DNA from 4 places in the Methylophilus sp. DMC18 genome. Region 4 is predicted to be linked to each of the others. Evidence: predicted binding sites of a transcription regulator. Region 4 holds the regulator's gene; each other region holds the start of a gene.
What was found. The regulator sigma-54, encoded in region 4, starts transcription at its own class of promoters, with help from an activator protein. The targets are predictions, from matches to a motif close to TGGCACNNTTCCTGCT.
Positions count from the first base shown of each region.

Region 1: the regulator sigma-54 is predicted to act here: its motif matches at 3,204-3,219, upstream of ACT53G_RS08630 (pilin).
Region 2: the regulator sigma-54 is predicted to act here: its motif matches at 1,490-1,505, upstream of ACT53G_RS14000 (glycogen/starch/alpha-glucan phosphorylase).
Region 3: the regulator sigma-54 is predicted to act here: its motif matches at 2,188-2,203, upstream of nifH (nitrogenase iron protein).

Region 1 is NZ_JBQUZE010000003.1:337,766-343,069, forward strand. It holds gene dxs (1-deoxy-D-xylulose-5-phosphate synthase) at 1-768, opposite strand, end outside; gene ACT53G_RS08615 (polyprenyl synthetase family protein) at 771-1,661, opposite strand; gene xseB (exodeoxyribonuclease VII small subunit) at 1,688-1,933, opposite strand; gene ACT53G_RS08625 (alpha/beta hydrolase) at 2,008-2,664, opposite strand; gene ACT53G_RS08630 (pilin) at 2,782-3,123, opposite strand; gene ACT53G_RS08635 (SRPBCC family protein) at 3,569-4,114, opposite strand; gene ACT53G_RS08640 (YVTN family beta-propeller repeat protein) at 4,302-5,304, opposite strand, start outside.
Region 2 is NZ_JBQUZE010000006.1:162,311-167,614, reverse strand. It holds gene ACT53G_RS14000 (glycogen/starch/alpha-glucan phosphorylase) at 1-1,441, opposite strand, end outside; gene ACT53G_RS13995 (OmpP1/FadL family transporter) at 1,599-2,846, opposite strand; gene ACT53G_RS13990 (competence protein CoiA) at 3,081-4,085, opposite strand; gene ACT53G_RS13985 (hypothetical protein) at 4,189-4,812, opposite strand; gene htpG (molecular chaperone HtpG) at 5,096-5,304, opposite strand, start outside.
Region 3 is NZ_JBQUZE010000001.1:115,632-120,935, forward strand. It holds gene ACT53G_RS00550 (NAD(+)--dinitrogen-reductase ADP-D-ribosyltransferase) at 1-800, opposite strand, end outside; gene ACT53G_RS00555 (hypothetical protein) at 818-1,408, opposite strand; gene ACT53G_RS00560 (group II truncated hemoglobin) at 1,442-1,894, opposite strand; gene nifH (nitrogenase iron protein) at 2,332-3,207, shown strand; gene nifD (nitrogenase molybdenum-iron protein alpha chain) at 3,352-4,809, shown strand; gene nifK (nitrogenase molybdenum-iron protein subunit beta) at 4,824-5,304, shown strand, end outside.
Region 4 is NZ_JBQUZE010000007.1:5,613-10,916, forward strand. It holds gene lptA (lipopolysaccharide transport periplasmic protein LptA) at 1-151, shown strand, start outside; gene lptB (LPS export ABC transporter ATP-binding protein) at 160-903, shown strand; gene ACT53G_RS14080 (RNA polymerase factor sigma-54) at 910-2,454, shown strand; gene tyrS (tyrosine--tRNA ligase) at 2,500-3,738, opposite strand; gene ACT53G_RS14090 (anhydro-N-acetylmuramic acid kinase) at 3,863-4,990, shown strand; gene gltA (citrate synthase) at 5,174-5,304, shown strand, end outside.

The DNA of each region.
Region 1 (5,304 bases), on a different contig from region 4:
CAGCGTGTCTATGTCGTGGCCATCAATCGGGCCGATGTAATTAAACCCGAATTCTTCAAACAGGGTGCCGGGCGTAACCATGCCTTTGGCATGTTCTTCCGCGCGTTTGGCAAATTCTTTGACGGGCGGCATGATATCCAGCACTTTTTTACCGCTACGGCGCACGCTGTCATACAGTTTGCCCGACATCAGGCGGGCCAGGTAATTGTTGAGGGCGCCCACATTGTTGGAAATGCTCATGTCGTTGTCATTGAGGATCACCAGGATATTGGTATCCATGTCGCCCGCATTATTGAGCGCCTCAAACGCCATGCCTGCGGTCATGGCACCATCACCGATAATGGCAACACTGCGGCGATCCAGTCCTTGCGCTTTGGCCGCTACCGCCATGCCTAGCGCTGCAGAAATCGAGGTGCTGGAGTGGCCGGTGCCAAAGGTGTCGTACTCACTCTCATCACGCTTGGGAAAACCGGCAATCCCGCCCGCCTTGCGCAGGGTCGCCATGGCTTCGCGTCTACCAGTCAGGATTTTGTGCGGATAGGTTTGATGGCCGACATCCCATACCAGACGGTCATCCGGCGTGTTGTAAATGTAATGCAGCGCAATGGTCAGTTCGACGACGCCAAGGTTAGAGGCCAGATGCCCGCCTGTTTGCGAGACGCTTTGAATCAGAAATGCTCGCAGTTCTGCGGCCAGCACTTTGAGTTGTGTGCGTTCGAGTGCGCGTAACTCAGTGGGGGAATGAATACGGGACAACAGTGAAGTCATGATTAAAAAGGACGCTCACAAATAAATTTGGCAATCCCGCGCAGCGGATCCGCCTGGGCACCATAGCCTGCCAATAATTGCAGTGCTTCAGCATAAAGTGCTTCTACCAGTGTTTTTGCCTCTTCCAGCCCCAGCAGGCTGACGTAGGTAGACTTGTCTTGCAGCGCATCCTTGCCAGCCGTTTTGCCCAGGGTTTGTGTATCTGCCGTTGCATCGAGAATGTCATCGACAACCTGAAATGCCAGCCCCATCTTTTGGCTGTATTGCTCCAAACACTGAATTAATGCCGGTGCGGTGTCTGGCGCCGCATAAGCGCCAAGCAATGTCGCGGCTCGGATCAGCGCGCCAGTTTTATATTGATGCATGGTCTCTAACTCAGCGCGCGTCAACCGTTTGCCCGTACTCTGCAAATCGATGCTTTGGCCGCCACACATGCCACGTGAGCCGGTCGCTTGTGCCAGTACCTGCACTTGCTTGAGCGCTTGTGGCGCTTGCGTCTCAGCAATGCATTCAAACGCCAGGCTTTGCAGCGCATCACCCACCAAGAGTGCCGTGGCATCGTCATACTGCTTGTGGCAGCTGGGTTTGCCACGACGCAAATCGTCGTCATCCATGCATGGCATATCGTCATGCACCAATGAAAAGGCGTGAATCAACTCGACAGCTGCCGCACTGGCATCAGCCGTTATTCTGGAGGTGCCTGCCAGTTCTGCTGCGGCATAACTCAATAAGGCGCGGACCCGTTTACCCCCACCCAGCACCGAATAACGCATGGCCTGGTGCAGGCGCTCAGGCAATACTTGGTCACTTGGCAAGAGGCGAGCCAGCACCTGCTCCACATGTTGTTGATGTGCGCGTGCCCAGTGATCAAAGACAAAAGCAGAAGTAGTCATGAATAAACAGTAAAGTGGCTGGCGGGTTAATTCGCTTCGAAGGGCATCAGTTGCTGTTGTTGGTTAAGCAGCATCACGGTTTGTTCTGCTTGCTCTAAAGAGGTCTGGCAAGCTTGTAACAATTGCACGCCCTCAGTGTAGGCTGCCAGCGAGGCCTCCAGCGGCAATTCGCCTGACTCCATGCGCTTGACGATGGTTTCTAGCGCCGCCAGACGTTCGGCAAAACTGGGTTGATCACTCACCGCAGACGGTGTTTTTTTGGGAGCACTCATGAAAATAGGCCTATGAAAACGCTGGCTATTTTAACAAAACTCCCCCTGCTTGCGGGATTATTCTCAAGATAGGGTTATTGCGCTGGCGGCAGCACCTTGAGCAAAAATTGGCGGATATCGTTGATCTCTTCGTCGCACACACTATGCGGCATATCGTATTCATGCCATTCCACCGCATAGCCTGCGGCCTCCAGTGTTTGCCGCGACGCTTGCGAAGTTGCCAGTGTGATTACACTATCAAAGCGCCCATGCGCCATCCAGATCGGGCACTGCTGGTTGGCTGGGTGTTTTTCTTGAGAGAGCTGGCTCTTTAAGGGTAAATAAGTGGAAAGCGCCAGTACGCCTGCCAACGTTTGCGGAAAACGCGTTGCCGTATGCAAAGCCATCGCGCCGCCTTGCGAGAACCCTGCGAGTAAAATGCGGTGCGACGGGATGCCCTGCGCAATTTCGGCTTCTATCATCGCATTTAATGTCGCTCGCATGCTGTTAATCCCGGCTTCATCTTGCGGGCTATCCGGCTGTAGCCCAAAAATGTCATACCAGGCACGCATCTCATAGCCGTTATTCAGAGTAACTGGACGATAGGGGGCATGAGGTAAGATAAATTTTATGTGGGACAGGTTGAGCATCTGTACCACAGGCTCAAAGTCATGGCCGTCGGCACCTAGGCCATGAAGCCAGATAATGGATGCCTGAGAAGCGTTATACTGGCTGATGATATTTTCGAGCATGTCGTTAGTGATCTAATATAAAAACGAATCTTAGAAAAAAACAAGGGTGCAAGTTGGATGTGAAAAAACCCTGTAATTTGAACAGGGTTTTTTCATTAATACCTTAATGTTACTTAACTAGCTGCAAGAGCCTGCTTTTGCTAAATCACATGTATAAGTTTTATTTGCACTACCGTTTACGGGTGTGAATGTTAGTGTATCGTTGACTGTTGCTGGCGCGTTGACCGCTGCGCAAGCGCCTGCGGGGTAGTTAGCTACTGCAACATTAGGTTTAAGAGTTAAGGACGTATAAGCACGTTTAGAGTATGCTGAGGCTTCTGCTAAACATGCGCCATCATGTGCCTCGTTTACATAATCGGTATAAGCGGGAATCGCCACAGAAGCCAAAATACCAATAATCGCTACCACGATCATCAATTCAATCAGGGTAAAACCTTGTTGTGCGTGTTTTTTCATCATGTTTTCCTTCAAGTCAAGTTTAAAGTCAGTTACTTCTTTGTTTAAGTCACTGCTTTTTCAACAGTGTTGGCTAACCCTAAAGCAACAGGTGTGCCAATCCGCTTTTGTGGTTTGTAACTGATTGAAAAATATGAATTAAAGGGTTTTTGTGCTTTATTTCTTCGAATTGAATTTAAAAAGTGAGGGCTTGGTTGCGATTAGTTAAGCTGACAGAAAGTGACAGGCTTTGCCCATCTTTGACAGAGTAGGTGATGGTTTTGGGCAGGTGGTTTGGCTAAATGCAAAAAAGGGATTGTGTGGTACACAATCCCTTTACTTGGTGCCAGTCGCTTGCTTTTGGCCGTGACTGATTTGCAAAAACAGTGTTGTTTACAATGTAAGACTTACCAGAATTTCCACCAGGGTTTACTGTTGCCTTGCGATTTTTTTCCAGAACCCTGGCTAATTACTTTCCCGATTCGGCAACCTTTTTCAGGCTTTCGAGACCTGGATCAAAAAAGTCGTCGAGCGCCTTGGTCGCGGCATCATCATTTTGCTCAGGCTTTGGAATGTTGGAGGAATCGGCGCGAGTGTAGCTGCCTTTGACTGAAACGACGGTGTCATTGCCGTTGGCAGTCACTGTGATCATTGGGTAAAAGTTAGCAAACTGTAATGTACTTTTTTCATACACATATTCATATTTAACGCGCATGCCAGCGTCATCAATGAAACGCAGTTTTTCGTACATGACGCCGCCGTTTTTCAGTTTGACGGTGCGGTAGGTGGCATCGTCGCCGTTTTCATCTTTTTTCTGCTCTACGGTGGTAGACGCAACACCAGCGTGCCAGGCTTGTTCGTTACCAAAGTCTTTGACCAATGCCCATACTTTTGCAGCAGGCGCTTTGATGGTGACGCTTTTTTCAAAGCGTAAGGCTGCTGCACCGTGTGCACCAGCAGTGAGGGGGATCAACGGCAATAAAGAAACAGCAATCATGCCTAGAAATTTTTTCATTACATATCTCCTGAAATTTACAGACTTTTAAAACTAAAGCTCGGCGTGGATCGGTAAGCGGTCAAAGTGTTTTAAAAAACAATCCGAGACTTTACCCAAAAATAAACTTCTTTGCGACTAATTCATTGGTCATCCTGTGAAAAAATCAAAAAATAGGTTGCTTTGGCTCTGCACAGCCCTTTTCTTGCTATTTTGCTTCGAGAATAAATTGCCCGAAAGAGCGGCATAACTTGGGACTGCTGATCGTTTGCGTCACGGTATTGGTGAGTGCATCAATGATGGAGACATTGTCAGTACCCCAGTTGACGACCAGTACCTGATTGCTGGCTTTGTCGTATTCAATGCCTTCTGGATATTCGCCCACGGCGATGGTTTTGATGGTGTTGCCGTTGGTCAAATCAATCACCGATACGCTTTCGGCGTGATTGTTGCTCACGTAAGCACGACGGCCATCTGGGCTGATCGCCACGCCATAAGGGTGTTGCCCGGTTTTGACGGTGCTGGCCTGATAGGTCTCTACATTCAGCAAGGTCAGCGTGTTGCTGACCACATTAACGACAAACACGGTTTTACCATCCGGGCTCAAGCTCAGAGCAAAAGGATGTAGGCCAACGGGCACTTGCGCGATGGTTTTCAAGGTTTTGGTATCGACCACGGTGACATCGTCACTGTCGCGGTTGGCGATAAACAGCTTTTTGTTATCTGCACTGACCAGCAAGCCGGAAGGGGTTTTGCCCGCTTTGAAGGTTTGCTGTTTTTCAGGATGCGCAGTATCCACTGCAATCACTTGCTCACCACCCCAATCGGCCACGTACAAGGTTTTCTCGTCGCGGCTTAAAGCAATGCCAACGGCTTGGGCATTGACCGGGATTTCTTGCAGCGTTTGTTGGGTGGCACTATTGATGACTGACACGGTTTGGCTATTAGCGTTGCTGATATACACGCGCTGCTTTTTAGGTGCGATAGCCACCCCGACCGGGGCTTTGCCCACCGCAATGGTACGCGTGACTTGCTTACTGGCGATGTCCAGCACGGATACGCTGTCACTGCCTTGATTTGTGATGTAAGCGAGGTTGCCCGCTAACGCGAAAATGGGCACACCAAGCAAGAGGGGGGCAAAAAACTTCATACTTGCCAACGGGAGACGGATCGAGAGCCCGGTCATAAATCTGGTTGAAAATCGCTTGAGC
Region 2 (5,304 bases), on a different contig from region 4:
TGGTGAACTTGCCAGGATAAATTTTGTTGAAGTCAGCAAACAGCGTGGTTTTCAACAACTCGCTGTGCAGCTCGGCCACGCCGTTCACGGTATGGCTACCGACAATCGCCAGATGCGCCATGCGCACACGGCGGCCGTGGGTTTCGTCGATGATGGACACACGCTGCAACAAGCCGGTATCACCCGGGAAGTGCTGATTCACCATTTGCAAAAACTGGTGATTGATCTCATAAATAATCTCGAGATGACGAGGCAACAATTGTCCAAACATGTCCACCGACCAGGTTTCCAGGGCTTCTGGCATCAAGGTGTGGTTGGTGTAGGCAAACATTTTGGTGACCAGCGTCCACGCACGGTCCCAAGGCAAGTGATAATGATCGACCAATTGATGCATCATTTCGGCCACGGCAATCGCTGGGTGGGTATCATTCAACTGAATGGAGACCTTGTCAGGCAAGGTGTTCCAATCCGAGTTGTAATTGGTAAAGCGATGCAAAATATCCTGTGTAGAGGCCGAAACAAAGAAGTATTGCTGCTTGAGGCGCAACACCTTGCCCGACTCGGAGGTGTCATTTGGATAGAGCACTTGCGAGATGGTTTCGGCACCGTGACGGCCTTCTACCGATTTTTCGTAGTTACCTTCGTTAAACGATTTCAAGTCAAACTCATTGGTAGCCTTGGCAGACCATAAGCGCAGATTATTCACAGTCTGCGTGCCATAGCCAGGCACAGGCACATCATAAGGCATGGCGACCACCGTTTCATGATCAACCCAGTGATGCTCCACGCCACGCTCGGTGTGTACATGCAACACGCGGCCATAAAACTTCACCTCGCAAGTATGCTCGGGGCGCTGAATCTCCCAGATATTCTGATACCGTAACCAGTTATCAGGATTTTCTTTTTGCTGGCCTTTCTCGATGGTTTGCCTAAACATGCCGTAGTCGTAACGGATGCCATAGCCGGTAGCCGGAATATCCATGGTCGCCATCGAGTCGACAAAACAGGCAGCCAAGCGGCCCAGGCCGCCATTACCCAACGCCGCATCAGGCTCCATCTCTGCCACGCCTTCCAGCTTTTGGCCAATCTCCTGCAAGCCTCCGCTTAGATCGGGTGCAATGCCCAAATTCAGTGCGGCGTTTGACAGCATGCGGCCAATCAAAAACTCCAGAGATAAATAATAAACGCGCTTGGTATTGGCGTCTCGATAAGCATCACGTGTATTCACCCAGCGGCTCATCAAGTGGTCGCGCACGGTAAAAGCGGCGGTTTGATACCAGTCACGCGCCGTGGCCCAAGAGTTTGATTTACCAATAGAAAAAGTCAGGTGGTTACGTAACGCCTGGGGGATAGGCAATTGCTCCAGCAAAAACTCTTCAACCGGTTGCGCAGCTTCTACGGGTGTCTTGGATTTAGGTGTTTTTTTCACATTGGCAGTCATGCATCTTCCCCTTGAGTTTGATTCATTGAATTGCTTTCAGTTAGCAAAAGCAAAAAGCAAGCCTACAGCAAGAATGTGTCAGACATAAAAAAAGCCACAAAATTCTCATTGTGGCTTTGAATTATACTGCCGACCCCGGCAGAGAGAAGCACGAAACCTAAAGTTTCCAGGTATAAGCAACGCCTAGTGCATCCTGATACATGCGCACATTGGCGTCCCCTCCACCAAATCCAGCAGGAATCGAGTTTTGACCACGCACCGTATTTTCAAAGGCATGCGTGTAAGCAAACGAGACTTCGGATTGCGGACTCAGCACCCAAGTCGCGCCAATCGACACATGATCTTTCACCACGCCCGGCGCCAGGATATTAAACAGCGTATCGCCCGCTCTAATCGGCTGATCGACATGGTTATAGCCTGCACGTAAAATCAACGCCGGGCTATATTGATACAACGCACCGATTTTATACACCTTGGCATCCTGCCAGTTAAACCCGGCGCCATTATCGTTACCCAAGCCATTGCTCAAGTTAGATAAAGAGGCGTTACCCACCGCATCTACCTCACTGTAATTGATGCGTTGAAAATCCGCGGCCAGCGTCAACGCCGGCGTTACCTTGACCGCCACACCCACGCCATAGGTGGAGGGGATATCGAAATCACCCTGCTCGGCAAACAAGCCCTTGTACTTGTCAAACCGGCTCATGTAAGTACGGCTCTGATAAGTGGCCCCCAGCGTCACGGCATCCGTGATCTCACCCAGCCAGCCAATATGCACGCCCACACCATAAGAATCATCATGACCGTTGTTGGTCAGATTGGCTGACGAACTACTGGCATTGCTAAAGTTTTGCAGCCCCTTGGCTTCAAACCGCTGATAAGCCAGATTCAGGGAAACCCCTAGGGTGTGATGCTCTTGCACCTTCCAAGTGGCGGTAGGCGCCACAAACACCTGCGCCAAATCCACGCCCGTGCGGCGACCATTACTGTTAAACAGCGGAATACCGTTTTTGTAGTCAGTATTCATGCCGCCATTACCGTAAACACTCACACCCAGCGTGACATCCTCAGAATACTGCGTGTTGTAGCCTAGCTCTGGAATAAAGAAATTCTGGCTATCATTGCCTTTATAAGTCCCATTGGCTCCTGGCGCACCACTGCCTTCAATCTCCGATTCACGCACAGGCCTAAACCAAGTCACGCCCGCATCCACACGACTCCCGACTTTCCCCATGCCCGCCGGGTTGGCTGCCGCCGCCAGCGCATCTTGTGGCAAAGCGATGCCCACGCCACCCACGCCTTGAGAGCGAACACTATAGCCATGCGAAAAATAACCATCGGTCGCCCACGCATTACCAAACGAAAAAGCGATTGCTACTGGAATAACTTTTGACCACTTATACATCTCAATCCTTCAATAACCTTGTTGGATTGCAATATATCAAGCGGTTTAAATTCAAATAAATAATATATAACAATATATTTATAACTTAAAAACATAAAAGCCCGCGGTGCGGGCTTTTATGAATGATGGATAAATATGTAGGTTTGGCAACTCGATATTGAGCCCCAAGTTCAACGTAATGTTAGGTGGAAGGCATTTTGGTGTTGTAGCTCATGAGTTGGCGTAGACTGGAAATCAAATTTCATGGTTGCTCATTTTCCACTCTCCACTGCTTTCCCTTGGCGATTTGAATAAAGTTTCACCTGCCGTTCTGTCACCAATCTGAATATGGTGGAGCAAGTAGTGATTATTTTGTGGAGCCCCGCAGTAAAAGCATTCGTTGCAATATGGAAATCCAGGAGCGTTTCCTTTAAGATTTTCATGTCGCCCTATTGTGTTAAGCCCCAACTCTCGCAGCTCTTCGTTGGATATGATCTGCTTTAGACTGCTGAGAACTGTTGACGCATTAGGTACTGTTTTGGCTGACTCACCATAAACATCAATATTGCTTCCGTAGACCTGCTTAACTGGTCTTTTACATTTCCAGCAATTATCATTTATGTAAAGAATGGAATATTCCCATGGCTCTTCTTGCCAAGTGACCTTTTTATTTAATAGCGCTGAGGCGAAATTAAGTAAAGGGAGGTTAAATTGCTCAAGGAATGGAATTTCGCCTGGTTTAATATTGTTGATACCAAAAATAGGTGTTTTCTTGTTTGAATATCTTTTCCATTCCCGAAATTTCCGAACGTAGACGAACCATGCTGCTCTAACCTTTGAGCGTGAGTAGCGCTCAGTTCTTAAGATAATTTCTTGATAAGGAATGCTTGATAACTGAGCTTCGAGTGCAACTGTTACTCCATCTTTTGCGCAAAGAACATCAGCGATCCACTCCTGTCCATCTGGTGTACAGCCTCTGTATTCGGTTGTTATGCTCCAACCTTGAGCTAATGCTGCTTTTGCAAGAACGTATTTTAAGTAGAGGTGTTCAGGACTTTCCGGGTCGCCACTGCATTCGGCTTCACTCTTATGTGCAAAGAAAAATATACCATGCTTACTAGTTTTTGGAACTGCATGGCCGCCACAGCAAGGCATCGATAAACTTTCTGTTTTGTATTTCTTCTTGAGTGCATCCCATGTATCGATTTGGTAATCGAAGGCATGTATTGTTACTCCGTTTAGCAATGCTCGCAATGGCAAACCAAGCTCCTTATTTTAGGCCTAACGATGCTCGCAACCGGACGGCGAAAATCATAGTCTGGTAGATTCCGTTTAAAAGACAGTCTTGATATGAACTTGTTGTTTAGATCTCGAAATTGCGACCTTCATGTGCGCGCATGGTTTGGGCAACGAGCCGTTGACCAAGGATCTTATATTGCCGTTGCAACTCACCTTCCGCAAAGCTGGCGTATAAATCCGAAATCAGAATAGAGGCAGCCATGCAAATGCCAAATTTTGGAACTTCGTTCACAAACGAAATGATTTGTAACTCACCATCAACGTAGTCACTGCTTAAAAGCTCATACAGCGAAAGAGAAACACAAAAGTTGTATCTCTCTTGTTCAGTCAGACAACCCATGTAATCAGAGAACGAAAAATCGGATTGCTTGACGTCGTGCGCTAAGATATTGCGGAGTACACATAGTTCCGAAATAAATCGTCGGTGAGGCTTTTCAAGGATGCCTAAAGCTTTTGCAAATGCAATTTTTCCGAATTGATTGTTAGATGTGTCCAAGCGAGACAATATGGGTAGTAATTCGGGATGCCCAATATGTGAGCAGATGGCTTCAGTCAACACTGCTTCGATAAATGAGTGGAGCTTAATTACAAAACCCCAGTCTGTTTCCTGGACCAACTCATTAAAAAAACCAGGACGAATGCCAAGTTTCGCTTCAAATTCTCGGACTTGTTCAACGAAAAAATCCATAGCGCTTTACGGATTAAGTAACCGCCCGAATGGCAGCATGGAACGGAGCATTGAATTTATAATTTTCATATAAAACACAATTACTTGAGTAAAAAATAGAGCGCGTAATATAGCGGCTAATTGCCAATCACAAATTTTTGATTAATTACTGTAAAACTGTAAAGATAATGCCACAAGCGTTAGCAATCTACAAAAATTCGTTTTTTCTGATAGATTTATTTTCTGTATAAAACAGAAAAGCCACCTTCCTGGGTGGCTTTTCTGATCCTAAAAATTAACGAAATTACAAAATCAAGCTATTCATCCGCTTCACAAAGCTAGCAGGGTCTTCCAACTGCCCGCCTTCGGCCAGCAACGCCTGATCAAACAACACATGCGCATAATCGGAAAACTTGGCATCGTCGCTTTCAGCTTTCAGCTTTTCAACCAGACGGTGGGTCGGGTTAATCTCTAAAATCGGTTTGCTGTCAGGCGCTTTTTGACCAGCCGCTT
Region 3 (5,304 bases), on a different contig from region 4:
GCCATGACCTCGTATTCGCCACCCAGCGCGATGACTTCTTCCTCGCCGCCCAGTGGGCTGTGTTGCAGCAAGCCGGGAAACAGTAACAGTTTGACCAGCGGCACTTCCACTTGCAATATCCAGTCACCAAACTCGTCGGCGCGCTCGCGGTTGCGGGTAAACGACACCAGATTGTTAAGACGCAGCCTGCACAGCCCGGCCCGCAGCCCATGTTGCCCCAGGGTCGGTTCTTCGTTGAGGTTCACGCCGCGCCACAGGGTCAGTGTGGGGTGCGAGGTCGGCAAGCCAAAACGCGCAATCACAAACTGACAATACTCGTATAACAAATCAAGCTGCATATGGATGCTGTAGTTATGAAAGCGGCTGCAAAACTTCTCTTCCAGATAGGTGACCCAGGCCGGGGAGGGGAAATGCCTCAGCGGTGCGCGGTGAAAGCTGGGCGCGAGGCCAAAGCGACTCTCCACCCAGCCCTTGAGCACCGCCCCCTGCGGGCTGTTGGCATCAAAGCCCCAGCCCTCCAGCAATTTGAGGTAGCTGGGTCTGAAACGGCGTGGGCCTTGTGCTGTGGCTGGCCGCTGCAAATCAAAGGCGATGGCCATATAGTGGGCAAACCTGTCGGCGGCTTCTTCGGCGTTGTGGCTGGCGTGCAGCAAACGAAACAGCCCGCCGTGGGTCTCGCGTGCTCCGGCAATATGCAGGGGCTGCGGGTGACGGTTAAACGCGACCGAGCCCAGCAATCCGGCCGGAAGACCGACCAGGTTGGTGCTGTACCAGTCTTGCGGGCTTTCTTCCGCCTGCATGCCAGCGAGATGTAGCCTTAAACCGGGCGGTTTTCGTTGGGGTTGCGTACTGGCCCCATCAATTGCAGGCCTTCTTCATAGGTGATTTCCGGATAGTTGGCGCTAAAACTCATGGCCTTGGCAATCACCGCATCCAGTTTGCCCGCAGTATCCAGTTTTTTCAGATCATTCTTTTCCAGGTGCAACAGTTCCAGCAACTCGTTATAAACCGTGGCCTCATCAATTGGCAGGATGTAAAAAGTGCTGCCGTTCATCTTGACCGTGTATTTTTTCAAGAGGTCGATATTGTTGCAAAACAGGATGTATTTTCCTTCAGGCAGCAGGGCATCTTTCAATGCTTCAACCAGCATTTCCAGATAGCCGAAAGACAGCAGATAGCCAGTAAAAAATGGCATGCCATTTTCGCCTTCCTGCGCGTAGGCCATGACTTGGTCACAGGTAATTTCAGGTGGACGCGCTTCATCAGCCACTTGCGGAGCAAATTTAATCGCCAGTTCGCCGCGAAACCCAAAGCGCCCTGGCACTTTGGTGGCATCTTTAAACACTGGGTTTTGCAAACGGTGCTCTGAATTGAGTTTGCCGAAAATGGTGCTTTCCATGGTGGTCATTACAATGTTCTCCTAAAGAAATGAAGCCAGGGGTTACGCTGGCTGGTTACGAATAAAGTCTGCGGTTTTTAAAAAAGCCTGATCCAACTGTGCCCTTAACGTGGCATCTGCCACCACCTCCAGCACGGCACGTCGCATGCATAACATCCAGGCATCCCTTTCTGCCTCGCCGATGCCAAACATGGCATGTCGCTGGCGCAAGCGCGGATGTCCGCGTGTGTTGCTATACACCTTGGGGCCACCCAGCCATTCGATCAGAAACTGCACTAGAACAGCCTTGGTTTCGGACAGGTCTGCCGCATGCATGGCGCGGATCGCTGCAGCTTCTGGTGCCGTATTCATATGAAAATAAAAGCGCTCGACCAGATGGGTAATGGCAGCTTCTCCACCGATTTGTGCAAAGTGCGGATTGCCTTGAATTTGCGCGATTGGCTTGTGTCGGCTGGTATCCAAAGCCGGATTAATGGGGGGTAATGGCTGATGCATCCTGACCTCTCTAGGAACTGACAGATAGTCCTGATTCAGCAAGTGTTATACCAACAGCTATGCCAATTGATCTGCAGAAGGCAAGGATCAAGCCTGGATGCGGCTTGGCGGCCAGTTGATGCATGAAGCAACGCATTGAAAGGCGGCTGACCGTATGCAGAAAGGTTTGTTTCATACCGCACGCTGGGCGCCGCTTTTGTCGTGTTTGCGACAGAGGGGATTTAAGGAGGTGTGGTCTGTGTTTTTATTAAAATATCAATAATAATCAATCACTTAATTTTTATTTTCTCTGTTGGCACGCTCCTTGCCATACACAGCCTACATGGCCGACACCCATCCATCGCCTGATAAGAAAAGTGATTAGGTTGCGATTCGGAATCGGAAGATGGCTGCGTACAGCGACGAATTTTTCATTTAAACCTAAAGGAGCTTCAATTATGGCTGCATTACGTCAAATTGCATTTTATGGCAAAGGTGGCATCGGCAAGTCCACCACTTCTCAAAACACGCTGGCTGCGTTGGCCGAAATGGGTCAGAAAATCCTCATCGTCGGTTGCGACCCTAAAGCCGACTCTACCCGCCTGATTCTGCACGCAAAAGCACAGGACACCGTATTGTCCCTGGCGGCAGAAGCGGGTTCTGTCGAGGATCTGGAAATCGAAGATGTGATGAAAATCGGTTACCGCGACATCCGTTGCGTGGAATCCGGTGGTCCAGAACCTGGCGTGGGTTGTGCTGGTCGCGGTGTGATTACTTCGATCAACTTCCTCGAGGAAAACGGCGCCTATGACGGCGTGGATTATGTGTCCTACGACGTATTGGGTGACGTGGTGTGCGGTGGTTTCGCCATGCCGATCCGTGAAAACAAGGCACAGGAAATCTACATCGTCATGTCCGGCGAAATGATGGCGATGTATGCCGCCAACAATATTTCTAAAGGTATTCTGAAATACGCCAACTCCGGCGGTGTGCGTCTGGGTGGCCTGGTATGTAACGAACGCCAGACTGACAAGGAACTGGAACTGGCAGAAGCCCTGGCAGGCAAACTGGGTACCAAGCTGATCCACTTTGTGCCACGTGACAACGTGGTGCAGCACGCCGAGTTGCGTCGTATGACCGTGCTGGAATACGCCCCGGACTCCAAGCAAGCTGAGGAATATCGTCAACTGGCGCAGAAAGTTCACGCCAACGCCGGTAACGGTACCATCCCAACCCCGATCACCATGGATGAGCTGGAAGACCTGTTGATGGATTTCGGCATCATGAAGAAAGAGGATGAAACACTGATTGGTAAAGCGGCGACTGCAGCTTAATAAGTCTTTGGCAGGGGGCTTTGCCCCTTGCCAACCCCTCCAGAGACGGTTTCAAAAGTTGAGGAGGTTACTTCCGGGCAATTTCAACAATTTTTGAAAAGTTTCTTTTTATCACTGGTTTTTAGTCGAACATAGGAGACAACGATGAGTGCGACTGCTGAAACAAAAGTCAACGGCGCCGAGCTGATTCAGGAGGTGTTAAAAGCCTATCCTGAAAAGTCCGCCAAAAAACGTGCAAAACATTTGAATGTGTATGAAGAAGGCAAATCCGAGTGTGATGTGAAATCCAACATCAAATCGCTGCCAGGGGTAATGACCATCCGTGGTTGTGCCTACGCCGGTTCCAAAGGCGTGGTATGGGGCCCGATTAAAGACATGGTGCATATCTCGCACGGCCCGGTCGGTTGCGGCCAGTATTCCTGGGCGTCACGCCGTAACTACTACATCGGTACCACCGGTATCGACACCTTCGGCACCATGCAGTTTACCTCCGACTTCCAGGAAAAAGACATCGTGTTTGGCGGTGACAAAAAGCTGGAAAAAATCATTGACGAAATTCAGGTATTGTTCCCCCTCAACAAGGGGATTACCGTGCAGTCCGAGTGCCCGATTGGTCTGATTGGCGACGACATCGAAGCCGTGTCCAAGAAAAAAGCCAAAGAGTACGAAGGCAAGGTGATTGTGCCTGTACGTTGCGAAGGCTTCCGTGGCGTGTCGCAATCGCTGGGTCACCACATTGCCAACGACGCCGTGCGCGACTTTGTGTTTGACAAAACCGACCCTGACAAAAACAAATTCGAGTCCAGCCCGTATGACGTGGCCATTATTGGTGACTACAACATCGGTGGCGATGCCTGGTCCAGCCGCATCCTGCTCGAAGAAATGGGCCTGCGCGTGATCGCCCAATGGTCCGGTGACGGCTCGATTGCCGAGCTGGAAAACACGCCCAAGGCCAAGCTCAACATCCTGCACTGCTACCGCTCGATGAACTACATCAGCCGCCACATGGAAGAGAAGTACGGGATTCCATGGGTAGAGTACAACTTTTTTGGCCCGTCCAAAATCGAAGAATCCCTGCGCAAGATTGCCAGCTTCTTTGATGACAGTATCAAGGAGAAAACAGAGCAGGTCATTGCCAAATACAAGGCACTGACCGATGCCGTGATTGCCAAGTACAAACCACGCCTGCAAGGCAAAAAAGTCATGCTGTTTGTCGGTGGCCTGCGCCCCCGTCACGTGATTGGTGCCTATGAGGATTTGGGCATGGAAGTAGTGGGTACCGGCTACGAGTTTGGCCACAACGATGACTATCAGCGTACCACCCACTACGTTAAGGATGGCACCCTAATCTATGACGATGTGACCGGCTACGAGTTTGAGAAGTTTGTGGAGGCCGTGCAACCAGATCTGGTCGGTTCCGGCATCAAGGAAAAATACGTGTTCCAGAAAATGGGCGTGCCTTTCCGTCAAATGCACAGCTGGGATTATTCCGGCCCTTACCACGGCTATGACGGCTTTGCGATTTTTGCCCGTGACATGGACATGGCGATTAACAACCCGGTATGGGGCTTGACCAAAGCGCCATGGCAACAAGCGGCTTAAGAGGAGAACTGAACATGAGCCAGAATGCTGATAAGGTTTTAGACCATTTTGAACTGTTTCGCGAACCAGAATATACGGAAATGTTCGCCAACAAGAAAAAGAATTTTGAATTTGCCGTGCCTGCCGATGAAGTGAAAAAGCAGGTCGAATACGCCAAAACGCAAGAGTACAAAGAGAAAAACTTTGCCCGCGAAGCGTTGACCGTGAACCCGGCAAAAGCATGCCAGCCACTCGGGGCCGTATTTGCTGCGAATGGTTTTGAAGGGACATTGCCCTTTGTGCACGGCTCACAAGGCTGCGTGGCATACTACCGCTCGCACTTCAGCCGTCACTTTAAAGAGCCGACTTCCTGCGTGTCTTCATCGATGACTGAAGATGCGGCGGTATTTGGTGGTTTGAACAATATGATTGATGGTTTGGCCAACTCGTATAGTTTGTACAAACCAAAAATGATTGCGGTTTCTACCACCTGCATGGCCGAGGTGATTGGCGATG
Region 4 (5,304 bases):
CAAGGCCACCATACAGCCTAAAAATAAAACCACACCGCCTGTCATTGACAACAAGCCAACCTCTCAACAGGGGTTACGGATGAATCGCTCCTTGCAACTCAAGGTCGAACCTGCCCCTGCCGAAAACACTGGTGAGCAAGGCAAAGAGTAAGCATAAAGATGGAAACCATGGCAGCAGATCAGAACCATTTGCAGGTCAACCGCCTGAAAAAAACCTATCAGGGCCGTACCGTCGTCAAAAACACGACGCTTGAGTTACGCAGTGGCGAAGTGATCGGCTTGCTGGGTCCCAACGGGGCAGGCAAAACCACCAGCTTTTACATGATTGTCGGGTTGGTTGCGCTGGATGAAGGCAACATTACGCTGAATGGCGCCGACGTGAGCCGCGCGCCCATGCATGAGCGCGCGCGCATGGGCCTGGCTTATCTGCCCCAAGAAGCATCCATTTTTCGCAAGCTCAGCGTAACCGACAACATCCTCGCCATTCTTGAAACCCGTCCCTATACGGAAGAGCAGCGTGAGGCGAGGCTTGAGTCCTTGCTGGATCAATTGCATATCCAGCACATCCGCAACAGTCAGGCCGTCAGCTTGTCTGGTGGCGAACGTCGACGCGTTGAAATTGCGCGCTGCCTGGCCACTGACCCTAAATTTATTTTGCTGGATGAACCGTTCGCCGGGATTGATCCGATTGCGGTGATCGAAATCCAGAAAATCATCCGCTACCTGAGCAGTCAGAATATTGGTATTTTAATCACCGACCACAATGTGCGCGAAACGCTGGATATCTGTGACCGCGCTTATATTGTCAATGAAGGCGCTGTGTTTGCAGCAGGCACGCCCGATGAAATCATTCAGAACGAAGGTGTGCGTGAAGTGTATCTGGGCAAGAATTTTAGGCTGTAATCCGTCATGAAACAGAACCTGCAATTACGTATTTCGCAAAATCTGGCGCTGACGCCGCAGCTGCAGCAATCGATCCGTTTGCTGCAACTTTCCACGCTGGAACTGAACCAGGAACTGGAAACCATCCTGCAGGAAAACCCGTTACTGGAAATGTCAGACGGTGAAGAAGGCGAGTTTGAAGATAACACACCGCCTCCCCCCACTGTAGAAGCTGAGCCGACAGATGCCAGCTCGTTTGACATGGCAACACAGCAAGAGATCACCGCACCGGCAGAAAGTCTGCGTGAAGACTTGCACGATGAGCTGGGCGGGAGCGAGAGCGACCTGCCCAATTTAAACGAGGAATTCACGCCGCCAGAGTTTGAAGATGATTATGAAGAGTTTGGCAGCACCAGCAACTGGGACGAAGCCGGACGCAATCATCAGGAAGACGAAGACAGTGACTTTTCCAGACAGGAAACCACCAGCATCAGTTTGCGCGAGCATCTGATTGACCAGATACAACTGGCACATTTGTCGCAACGAGACATGAGCCTGGTCAAACTGCTACTGGATAGCATCACTGATGATGGCTATCTGGAGCAAGATCTGCAGGAGATTGTAGAGCACTTGCCGCTCGAACTTGAGGTCGAGCTGCTGGAACTGGAAACCGCCCTCAAGCTGATCCAGAATCTGGACCCTGTAGGCGTTGGTGCGCGCGATTTACGCGAGTGCCTGCTCTTGCAACTGACGCGTTTGCCGCAAGAAACGCCACACTTGCAAACTGCCATTGCCATTGCCAAAGACCACCTGGCGCTGCTGGCCAACAAAGACTTTGTCAAACTGCGCAAGGTGCTTGGTTGCGATGAAGCGGTACTCAAGGCGGCGCAGCACCTGATCCGCCAGCAAAACCCCAGACCCGGCAGCGAGTTTTCCAGCTTTAGTCACGATCACTTTATCCAGCACGATGTGGTGGTTAAAAAAATCAAGGGCATTTGGGTCGCCTCCTTAAATGATGGCGTGATCCCCAAACTGCGCATCAACCAGATGTATGCGGACATCCTCAAGCGCAACCGCGAGAGTTCAGGCCAATACCTGCAAAGCCAGATGCAGGAAGCCAAGTGGATGATTAAAAATATCCAGCAGCGCTTCTCGACCATTTTGCGCGTGTCACAAGCCATTGTAGATCGCCAGCGCAACTTCTTTGAACATGGTGAAATTGCCATGCGGCCACTGGTGCTGCGTGAAATCGCCGAAGAACTCGACTTGCATGAAAGCACAGTTTCCCGCGTCACCACACATAAGTATATGCTCACACCGCGTGGCGTCTATGAACTCAAATACTTCTTTGGCAGCTCGGTGGCCACAGATGCAGGCGGCTCCTGCTCTGCCACCGCTATCCGCGCCTTGATCAAGCAAATGGTGGCCGAAGAAAACCCGAAAAAGCCTTTGTCGGACAACCAGATCACCGACACACTGGCACAACAAGGTATCGTCGTTGCCCGCCGTACCATAGCCAAATATCGCGAGTCCCTGAATATTCCGCCCGCGAACTTGCGCAAAACGCTCTAAACAAAAAAGGCCGCAGATGCGGCCTTTTTTGTTTCTCAGCTCAAATCACCTGATTGTGATCTTGGCAAATTTACGTTTACCCACCTGGGCGATCACTGTCACACCTTTAGTCAAAGGCAGATTCTTATCATCCACCTTGACGCTGTCGAGCTTGACGCCGCCTTGCTGCACTGCGCGCATGGCTTCACTGGTGCTTTCAACCAAGCCCGCCTGTTTTAACAATTGGCTAATGCCGATGCTCTCGCCTTCAATGGTCACTTCAACTTCGGGCACGTCATCCGGGATGCCGCCTTTGGCACGGGTCTGGAAGTCCTGCAAGGCTTTTTCAGCCGCGGCTTGACCATGGAAACGCGCCACAATTTCTTGGGCAAAGCCGACCTTGATATTGCGGGGATTTTCACCGCTGGCGACTTGCGCCTTCCATTCGGCAATGGTTTCCAGCGTCGCAAAAGACAGCAAATCAATATAGCGCCACATCAGTTCATCTGAAATCGACATGATCTTGGCAAAAATAGTCTCTGGCGCCTCGCTAATGCCAATGTAGTTACCGAGTGATTTAGACATTTTATTGACGCCATCCAACCCTTCCAGCAGCGGCATCATCAGCACACATTGCTGCGACTGGCCGGCCTGCTTTTGCAACTCACGCCCCATGAGCAGGTTAAACTTCTGGTCGGTACCACCGAGCTCAAGATCCGCTTGCAGGGCGACCGAATCATATCCTTGCAGTAACGGGTACAGAAACTCGTGAATCGCAATCGGTTGATTACCCTTGAAGCGTTTGGAGAAGTCATCGCGCTCCAGCATGCGGGCCACGGTATGGCTGGCAGCCAGTTTAATCATCCCCGCCGCGCCAAGTTCACTTAACCAGTTGGAGTTAAAGACAATTTCGGTTTTGGCAGGATCAAGAATCTTGAAGACTTGTGCGGCATAGGTATCGGCGTTGGCCTTGACCTGCTCCACGGTTAAGGGTGGACGGGTGGCGCTTTTGCCAGTCGGGTCACCAATCATGCCGGTAAAGTCACCGATCAGGAATAAAATCTGATGGCCCAGATCCTGCAACTGGCGCAATTTATTAATGAGGACGGTATGACCCAGGTGCAAGTCGGGCGCGGTAGGGTCAAAGCCTGCTTTCACACGTAACGGCTTGCCTGTTTTCAGTTTCTCGACCAGCTCCTGCTCGATCAGTAACTCATCTGCGCCACGCTTGATAATGGCCAACGCCTTGGCAATTTCTGGGCTCAATGCTGGCACTTCAGATGAGGGTTGTTTGGTATCGGTCATGCGGGTATCCGTCAAATACAACGATGCGCACTGATGGCACCGTCTCAAATAAGTAAAACAGCTATTTTAACGTAATCCCATGCATTTCTGTAAGCGCGGCTGGAGCAGTGTTAAAATGACACCCATGCAAGTTTCTGCCGATCGCTCCCAGCCACGTTTGTTTATTGGACTGATGTCCGGTACCAGCCTGGACGGGGTGGATGCCGTGCTCACCTCGCAACGGGGCGAGCAACTGACACAAACGGCCACCTATTTTCTGCCCTACCCTGACGCGCTTAAACAGCGCCTACTGGCCTTGCACACGCCCGCCAATAACGAGTTACACGAGGCCGCAGTGGTTGCTAACCAGCTCGCAGAACTCTACGCGCAAGCCGTCAAGCAACTGCTTAAGCTCGCCGACATCCGTGCCGAGGCCGTGACAGCCATCGGTTGCCATGGCCAGACCATCCGGCACTGTCCGACACTGGCAGAGGGCATGGCATACACCATACAATTGGGCAACCATGCCCGCTTGGCAGAATTAACAGGGATCACGGTCATTGGCGACTTCAGAAGTCGCGATATTGCCGCTGGCGGCCAAGGTGCACCGTTAGTGCCGGCCTTTCACCAGGCGGTGTTTACGAGTGCAGACAGGCATCGCGTCGTCATTAATATCGGCGGCATTGCCAACTTGAGTGATCTGCCAGCACACGGACAAGTCACAGGCTTTGACTCGGGACCCGGCAACCTGCTCATGGATGCCTGGACGCAGCAACACACAGGCCAGCCCTATGATGCGGGCGGGCACTGGGCAGCGGGCGGGAAAATTAATCCAGACTTGCTCAATGCCATGTTGGCCGATCCTTATTTTGCACTGGCCGCGCCCAAAAGTACGGGACGTGACCTGTTTAACGACACCTGGTTAATGCAACTGCTGCATCAGTATCCCGACAGTGCACAAAATGTGGCGCGTACTTTGCTTGAGTTAACAGCAGTGAGCATCACCGATGCACTGACGCGATTCTGCCCAGGGGCTCAGGAAGTCTACGTCTGTGGGGGTGGTGCCCATAATCTGGCCTTGCTGAATAGACTGCAGGCGCTGTCTGGCCAGTCCATACAGCTGACGGATCAATTGGGCGTTGGCGTGGACTGGGTGGAAGCGGTCGCCTTTGCCTGGCTGGCGCAACGCTGTGTAGATCATTTGCCAGGCAATTTGGCCGCTGTCACCGGCGCGGCGGGGCCACGCATTCTGGGTGCCGTTTACCCCAACTAAGCACCGGCAACGACGCGTAGCAATGATTCCCAAAAGCAGTGCAAACGCACCAGTGACTTGATTACATCTGGTGCAGGCTTTTGATTGTTTTTTTAACTTTTCCGCGACAGTCACCGCACAAGCGGTGATAAAACAAAACGATTGCGTATAATTTAACCAACTTGATTAAAGACTGAGTACGTTATGGCTACCAAGGCGACCATTACATTTGACAACGATAGTAGCGCAATTGAGCTACCAGTATTAAAAGGCTCACTGGGCACGGATGTGATTGATATCCGCAGCCTGGGCAAACATGGTTATTTCACGTTTGA